2 regions of the Sphingopyxis sp. GW821-FHT10B01 genome follow, and region 2 is predicted to be linked to the other one. Evidence: riboswitches for the same ligand, from Rfam matches in the RefSeq annotation. Region 2 holds a riboswitch; the other holds the start of a gene.
What was found. Region 2 has a riboswitch for ZMP and ZTP ahead of AC07NV_RS02685 (DJ-1/PfpI family protein). Riboswitches for the same ligand answer to the same signal wherever they lie in the genome.
Positions count from the first base shown of each region.

Region 1: another riboswitch for ZMP and ZTP. It lies ahead of AC07NV_RS00245 (LysE family translocator); the one in region 2 lies ahead of AC07NV_RS02685 (DJ-1/PfpI family protein).

Region 1 covers NZ_JBWKNS010000001.1:65,534-69,742, forward strand. The annotation lists gene AC07NV_RS00240 (glutathione S-transferase family protein) at 158-760, shown strand; gene AC07NV_RS00245 (LysE family translocator) at 1,280-1,912, opposite strand; ZMP/ZTP riboswitch at 1,931-2,012, opposite strand; gene AC07NV_RS00250 (hypothetical protein) at 2,409-3,248, shown strand; gene AC07NV_RS00255 (AAA family ATPase) at 3,383-4,209, opposite strand, start outside.
Region 2 covers NZ_JBWKNS010000001.1:625,649-629,857, forward strand. The annotation lists gene AC07NV_RS02665 (ArsR/SmtB family transcription factor) at 1-147, opposite strand, end outside; gene AC07NV_RS02670 (hypothetical protein) at 378-710, shown strand; gene AC07NV_RS02675 (entericidin EcnAB) at 882-1,211, shown strand; gene AC07NV_RS02680 (hypothetical protein) at 1,286-1,492, shown strand; ZMP/ZTP riboswitch at 1,527-1,619, shown strand; gene AC07NV_RS02685 (DJ-1/PfpI family protein) at 1,641-2,321, shown strand; gene AC07NV_RS02690 (glutaminyl-peptide cyclotransferase) at 2,318-3,085, opposite strand; gene groL (chaperonin GroEL) at 3,312-4,209, opposite strand, start outside.

The sequences.
Region 1 (4,209 bases), 560 kb from region 2:
GAGACTGACCGCTTCTGGGCGCCGAATGGGGAATAGCGGACCTTCCCGATGTGACGACTATCGATGACGGGAACGACCAGTTGCAGCCAGAGAAACCTAATTGCACACCCTTCGGAAGCTGCCATACTTCGACATCGACCAAGCCTGAAGGTTACCGATGATAAAGCTTCACTTTGCGCCGCTCACTCGATCTATCAGGGTTCGATGGCTGTTGGAGGAACTTGGTGTTCCATATGAACTGGTAACCACAGAATATAATCGGGACGGAAGCAGGGGCTTCGCGCAGGATACCCCTTCAGGCAATTATCCCTACATTGAAGACGGAGACATCGCTCTTTCAGAGTCAGGGGCAATCGTCCAATATATCTTGGAGCGGTATGGAAATGGGCAGCTCGAGCCGCCGATCGGTACAAAGGACCGTGCCCCCTATCTCTACTGGCTGCACTTTGCGGAAGGCACAGCCGCTAGCTCCATCAACACGACCGTTTGGCTGACAGTCTATCGAGATGATGCAGATAGACATCAGGAAATCATCGGGGCGGTTCGTGACAGTGCAAACACGGTGTTTGGCAAGGTTGAAAAGGCTCTCGTCACCCAACCCTATATTGCCGGAAGCGAATTTACGGCTGCTGACATCATGATGGGCTTTACACTAGGTTCAGCGAAGTGGCTTCAACTGCTCACTGATACGCATCCCAAAACGCTTGAGTATGTTGACAGATTGTTCGCTCGCACCGCCTTGCAGAAATCGCTCAGCTAATTCGTCATTGGCCGCTTTGGCGTTCGGTCGCCAGCAAACCCGCCAGTCCGCTTTCCCATCCCATTTGCGCCGTTTGTGGCCGATCTGGCCGCAATGGCCGGAAACGACCCAAACCGACCATCCCTATTTCGTCACCCTGAACTTGTTTCAGGGTCCACGGCCTGCCGGTTCCTTGGGCGCGGCGCTGGACAAGAGGCCCGACCATGGATGCTGAAACAAGTTCAGCATGACGAAGTTTGAAGGGCAGTTCTCCACCCCATTCCGACCATCTGCTGCCGATCTAGATCCAATGACCGGAATCGACCGATGCTGTTGAAAAAGTCGGATCCTGTAATTTTCTGTCAATGCGATGAATCTTTGGGTCAAATCTGCCCGCGACTGTGAACCGATGGTGCCCGTCATCCGCCGAGAGCGCACCATTATTCAAGCCGTTTCCGAAGGCCGACTTTTTCAACAACATCGACCAATTGTTGCCGTTGGCGGGTCACAGCAGCGGCGCTGGAAGCGGTCCTTACCGAACTACCGGCGTGCTTCCGTCGCCATCCGGACAGCCATGCCAGCGAGCACCGTCCCCATCACCCACCGCTGCACGAGCGCAACTGTCGGGCGCCGGGCAAGGAGCGCTGCAATCGACGCTGCAGAAACTACGATAAAGGCGTTCACAAACAGACTGATGACGATCTGTGCCGTTCCGAGAACAACAGCCTGCCCCAGCACGCTACCGTTTGACGGATCAATGAACTGCGGCAACAGGGACAGGTACATGACAGCGATTTTCGGATTCAGCAGATTGGTTAGGAACCCCATGAAGAAGAGTTTTCGCGGACTATCCTCCGGGAGGTCTTTGACCTGAAAAGGCGAGCGCCCGCCGGGTCGGACAGCCTGCCATGCGAGCCACAGCAGGTAGAGGGCGCCAGCGAAGCGCACTGCGTCATAGGCGTATGGCACCGCCAGGACGAGGGCGGTAATACCGAACGCAGCACATAGCATGTAGAATATGAAGCCAAGCGCGACCCCGCCGAGCGAGATCAGGCCGGCAGTTCTGCCTTGGCAGATCGACCGCGAAATAAGATAGACCATGTTAGGCCCCGGAGTCAGGACCATGCCCAGTGCGATAGCGGCGAAGGTGAGCAAGCTGGTCAGTTCTGGCATCTGCTTTCTCCATTTCGAGAAGGATGCCCAGACGCGCGACTAAACGTCCTCGCGCTTCCCGATGGGTATCCATCTTTCAGCGTCAGTCACGCGAGTCCGCTGGCAATAAGCGAGTACGTCCCACAATGTAAAGAAGGCAGTGAACGACAGCGAAACCGCTTTTCTCCCCGGAAAGCCGACCGCCCCTCCCAGGAGATATTTCGCCAGGCGTGTCTGCAGGAAGAATATAAATGCGGGACCTGGCCGGTTCAGGACATGCGGCTTTTGGCGCGAGAATGGCGAAAGCGGACGACCAACTGGCGACATAACCAAGTGCGAGTATTGAGTTGATAGCCGCTCCGGCGACGTCGCTTTCCCGTTCAGGCGCCACGTCTATTCGGAGCAAATTTGTATCGCATTGCCGAGCGTTGCCTGTCTAAAGCTTTGGTTGAAGTGTTCTAGGGCGTGCTCGCGCTGCCCTATGGCGCAACCCCGCTAGAGCATGGTAGTGTATGGCATGAATCAGACGACGAAAACAAAGTGTACCTGCGGAATTATCATGCCGATCAGCTACACAGATGATGCTCATACGGAAGATCACTGGAGATCGGTTCTTAATTTCATTTCTGAAGCAATCGATCGCGCAGAGATGACGGCTCAACCAGTCTGGCATAACGCCGACTTTGATGTGATACACGCGAAGATTTTACGTAATTTGTTCGAGAACGAAATTATCGTCTGCGACGTTTCCACCAGAAACCCAAATGTGATGCTCGAATTGGGGATGCGTCTGACCACGAAGCGGCCGACCATCATTATTGCTGAAACAGGCACGAAGCTGCCCTTCGACACGAGCATAATCAACACTGAGTTCTACGATCCGACGCTGAAATATGGGGACATTGCAGCCTTTGTCGAAAAGCTGACGAAGATCCTTTTGGACACGCGGGAATCGTCTTTGTCCGGCACATATCATGCCTACTTAGAGCATTTCGAGTTCGAAACTGTAAAGCCTACAAACGTTACAATCTCTGGCGAGGAGGCGATTGCTGATCGACTAGACGAGATGAATATCAAACTCGCGAAGTTGGACGGCAGGCTCGCTATCATCAATTCCCCTATGGACCTTTCAACTTTAACGAGAACCACCGCATCGGTAGCTTCTGACAATGTTGACCGCCTGATCGGCAAGGCGCTGTCACCCTCCATTGATCCCAATCTTCAGATTGGGGTCCGGGTTTACCATGAGAAGTTCGGTGACGGCACAATTTCCGAGGTCGATGGAAACAAGATCGAGGTGAATTTCGATTTGGCTGGATCTAAACGCGTGCTCGGGAGCTTTCTAACATTAATATAGATTCCAAATCGCTCCCCTCCTAACTAGCTCCCGCGGTTCTATCTAAAACTATCGAGGCAGCGAGACGCCCCTCGCCGAACGCAAATCAAGAGCCACCCTTTTTCTCGTCGATAGTCGTAAATGATAGCGCATCTCTAGTTCAACGAGCGTGCCGCGCGGTGGTAATGCCGACCAACGACCAATTCCGGGAGGTCGAGCTCGGGCGCGATCTTGGAGGTGGTAAAGATTATCTGATGAGGGGTCTGTGACGCCTTCGACAGGGCTACCAGCAGTCGCTGGAAGTTCCACGACCGCTCCTCGACCATCCCCTTGTCCTCGACGTTGTCAAATAGCATCCAACGCGGCAGGTTGAAGCGCTGGTCTCGCAGTGAGGCACTTAGAATTCCGGCCGCGAAGCTATTCTTGAGGATGACCATTCCGCTCGCACTGCCGGCGCGATTTTTGTCGCCGTTAATCGCGACCCAATCGCCCGAGAACTCGAAAGAGACGTTCGTCACTTCACCAAAATCACTATGTTCCTGAAGGTCTTTGTCGAGGAGCACCTTGGTCTCGTTAGAGATGAGCGTATAGGCTTCCAACTTGCGCTTTCCTTGGGTGCGTAGGATTGCGTCTATTTCCGCCTTGAGCCGCGTAACGCGCGTGTTGAGATCTTCCTTGGCATCGGCCGCAGCTTGAATCCGCTTAGCAAGTTCGAGCCGCTTCTGGAGGCTTTCCAACTCGCTGTCGATAAAGCCAACCTTGCGGCTCAGCTCCGCGATCGCGCTCTCGCGCCCGGTCACCGTCCCCGATTGAGCGAGCTCAATCGTCGATGACGCGCGCCGCAGCACTTGGCCTGCGATACGAAACGCACTCTTCATCTGTATGAGCTCGGCGTTGCGCTCGCCTTGAAGTGCTTCGGATTCCTTCAGCTGCATTTGAAGGTCGAGGCGTACGGCAAGCGTACGGCTATCGTCACCACCAT
Region 2 (4,209 bases):
GCGAACGTGCCGCGACACGCGCGGCTGGCTCTGGTCGAGCACGACCGCCAGTTCGCCGATCGCCAACTCCATCTCGCGCAAAAGTGCCACGACTCGCAATCGCGTCGGGTCCGCCAGGGCGCGAAAAATGTCGATCAGCTCGCTCATCGATCAACATATAAAGCTTTCTTTATATCTGGTCAACCAAGCGCCGCGCCACAATTTCTGCGGCGCGCGATTCGGCCGTGAAGGAATTGCGACGAAAGACGCAAGCTCTCGGAAAAAGGACGTTGCGCCCCATGTGGCGAGGGAGTAATTCTGCGCGCGATTGGCAAATTCCGGGATCGATCTGTTCCTGCGCCGGTCGATCAGTTCAAACCGAGAGGGGTATTCCCAAAATGAAGAAATCGATCACTCTGTCGCTCGTCCTCGCCGCTTCGCTGGGCCTCGCTGCCTGCGCCGACAAGGCCAAGGACGACGCTGCAGCAACCACCGAAGACGCAGCCGCGACCGTTGAAGGCGCTGCTGACGGCGCGATGGAAGCTGCCACGGGCGCTGCCGACGCAACGGCTGCTGCCGCTGGCGAAGCCGGTGCTGCCGCGACTGCGGCTGGCGATGCTGCCGCTGCTGGCGACGCCGCCAAGGCTGCCGACAAGGCAACCGAAGCTGCTGGTGCTGCCAAGGAAGCTGCCGACGCTGCCAAGGGCGCGCTGGAAGAAGCCAAGAAGTAAGCATCTTTTTGGCCTTTCGGGCCGAAAGAACAGGAAGGGGTCGCCGGTCCGCCGGTGGCCCCTTTTCCTTTTGGGACAGGCCTCAAGCAGCGCAGTTGCCAAGCCCCTGAACCGCAGTTAACTCTCTCACCAGTGGCCAGCCGCCGGCCATTGCATTTGAAAGGAATACCCATGCGCAAGATCATTATCGCTTCGATGGCCGCTGCGGCCTTCAGCCTCACCGCCTGCTCGGAAAAGACCCAGGACGCTGCGTCCGAAGCTGCCACGTCGGCCGCCGATGACGCCGCCGCCGCGGGCGACACCGCCGCCGACGCCGCCGCCGGTGCTGCCGACGCGACCGCCGCTGCCGCTGGCGAAGCTGCCGATGCGACTGCCGCTGCCGCCAAGGACGCCGGCAACGCCGTCGAAGGTACCGTGAAGGCCGCTGGCGATGCCGCCAGCAAGGCTGGCGACAAGATCGCCGAAGAAACCAAGAAGGCCGAAGCCAACGACAAGAAGTAAGTCGTCGGCACGCCTTCGGGCTGTTAAGGGGGCTCCATCCATGTCGGATGGAGCCCTTTTTCGTGGGAGCGCATATGATGGCCGGCCTCCGGATGGCGAGCACCGCGCTCGCGATACTGACCCTGACGACGGGGTGCAGCCGCACCGACAATGAACCCGGTCCGGGCGGCGTGACCGTCAGCGAGGCCAAGGCACTCGACGATGCCGCCGAGATGCTTGAAAGCCGCGAAAGCCCGCCTGCGGCGAAACCGGCGGAAGACGCCGCAAAGGCGGACAAATAGCGCCTTCCCCTCGCCATGCCGAGCGGCTAGGCTGACCCCGCCTCGTGACTGGCGCTGAAGATGGGATCCCATCGGGAAGCGAGGCTGGCCGGCAGGCCGATATGAGCCGCGCGCCTGGGTGATCCACTGCCAGCGCAAGGACATCCGCATGACCGAGACGCCCACCACCAATATCGTCTTCCTGCTCTTTCCGGGCATCACCCAACTCGACTTCACCGCTCCCGCGCAGGCGCTTTCACGCATGCCCGGCGCCGTGATTGCCGGCGCCGCCGCGACCCTCGACCCGATCGCGACCGACAGCGGCTTCTCGATCATCCCGACGCATGATTTCGCAAGCGCCCCCTTGGCCGATATCCTTTGCATCCCCGGCGGCCACGGCGTTGTCGGCGCGCTGGGCGACACGGCGGCGATCGATTTCATCACGCGGCAAGCCGCAGAGGCGCAGTGGGTGACCAGCGTGTGCACCGGCGCCTTCCTGCTTGGCCGCGCGGGGCTCCTCGGCGGCAAGCGCGCGACGACGCATTGGGCCTATACGCATCTGTTACCCCTCGTCGGCGCCGAACCGGTGAAGGCGCGCGTTGTCGAGGACGGACATGTCGTGACCAGCGGCGGGGTAACTTCGGGGCTCGATTTCGCGCTGACGCTGATTGCCCGGCTACGCGGCGATGCGGTCGCGCAGGCGATCCAGCTCGCGATCGAATATGATCCCGCGCCGCCGTTTCGCGGCGGTCATCCCGACCGGGCGCCGAAGACGATCACCGCGGGATTGAAAGAGCATGTCTATGACGCCGCCGCGGCACGAATGGAAGCGGCGCTGTCGGGAAGCTAGTGGCAGTTCGCCAGCGCAATCTCGTAGAGCTTCGGCCAATATTTGCCCGTAACGAATAGCCGCTTCTTTTTCGCGTCCCACGCGATGCCGTTGAGCACGCTGTCGTTTCCGCTCGCGCCCGCGTCCGCTTTCAGACCCGAAAGATCGACGAGCGAAGCCACATTGCCCGTGGCGGGATCGATACGGACGATAAAATCGGTCATCCAGATATTCGCCCAGACCTGCCCGTCGATCGTCTCCAGCTCGTTGATCATTGTGATCGGCCGGCCGCCGAAGCGCACGGTGACGCGCTTCTGTTCCTTCATCGTCGCCGGGTCGAGAAACCGCAGCGCGGACGTCCCGTCGCTGAGCACCAGAGCGTCACCGACCATGGTGAGCCCCCACCCCTCGCCTTCATATTTGAACGTGCCGACGGGCTTCAGATCCTTGATCTGCCAGCGGTTGCCGACGCCGCCCTGCCAGGTCACACCAATGATCTGATCGCGCCACCGCGTGACGCCTTCGCCGAACTGGTCCGCCGGCAGTTTTGTCTGGGCAAGCGCTTTGCCGGTCTTGAGGTCGAGCCGCGCGATCCGCGATTGACCATATTGGCCAGTGGCTTCGTACAGATGCCCCTCGTCCCAGAAGAGCCCCTGTGTGAAGCTGGTCGCGTCGTGCGGATAGCTCTGCACGATGCGATAGCCGCAGCGCTCGATCGGCGGTGGAGCCGGAGGCGTAGCGACGGCGGGATCGGCGAGCAGCGCAAGGGCGAGGACGAATATCATCGCGGCCAAGCTATGCCGCATCGCCTTAACTGGCAATGTCCCGCCTCCCCTATTTCGTCATCCCATTTTCGTCATGCCGGACTTGATCCGGCATCCATAACGACGCCCGCCCAAATGGCCCCCGGATCAAGTCCGGGGTGACGAAGATAGTAAAGCGCAAAGAAAAGGGCCGGAGGATTTCTCCCCCGGCCCTCTTTTCGTTGGCTGAGTGCCGAACGGGTCGGACTTAGAAGTCCATGCCGCCCATGCCGCCCATGCCGCCGCCGCCCATGGGCATGGCGGGCTTGTCCTCGGGCGATTCGGCAATGCCGGCTTCGGTCGTGATCAGCAGACCGGCAACCGAGGCAGCATCCTGAAGCGCGATGCGGACGACCTTGGTCGGGTCGATGACACCGGCCTTGACGAGGTCTTCATAGACATCGGTCGAAGCGTTGAAGCCGAAGCTCGTGTCCTTCTGGTCGAACAGCTTGCCGGCGACAACACCGCCGTCGAAGCCCGCGTTTTCAGCGATCTGGCGAACCGGAGCCTGCAGCGCGCGACGGATGATGTCGATGCCGCGGGTCTGGTCTTCGTTGATGCCCGACAGGCCGTCGAGGGCCTTGGTGGCATACAGAAGCGCCGTACCGCCGCCGGGGACGATGCCTTCTTCGACCGCAGCGCGGGTCGCATGCAGCGCGTCATCGACGCGATCCTTGCGTTCCTTCACTTCGACTTCCGAAGCGCCGCCGACCTTGATCACGGCAACGCCGCCGGCGAGCTTCGCCAGACGTTCCTGCAGCTTTTCCTTGTCGTAGTCGCTGGTCGTGGTTTCGATCTGCGCACGGATCTGTTCGACGCGGCCCTTGATCGTTGCGGCTTCACCGGCACCGTCGACGATGGTGGTGTTGTCCTTGTCGATGGTGACGCGCTTGGCCTGGCCCAGCATGTTCAGCGTGACGGTTTCGAGCTTGATGCCCAGGTCTTCGCTGATCATTTCACCGGCGGTGAGGATCGCGATGTCCTGCAGCATCGCCTTGCGACGATCGCCGAAGCCCGGTGCCTTGACGGCTGCGACCTTCAGACCGCCGCGCAGGCGGTTGACCACCAGCGTGGCGAGCGCTTCGCCTTCGATGTCTTCGGCGATG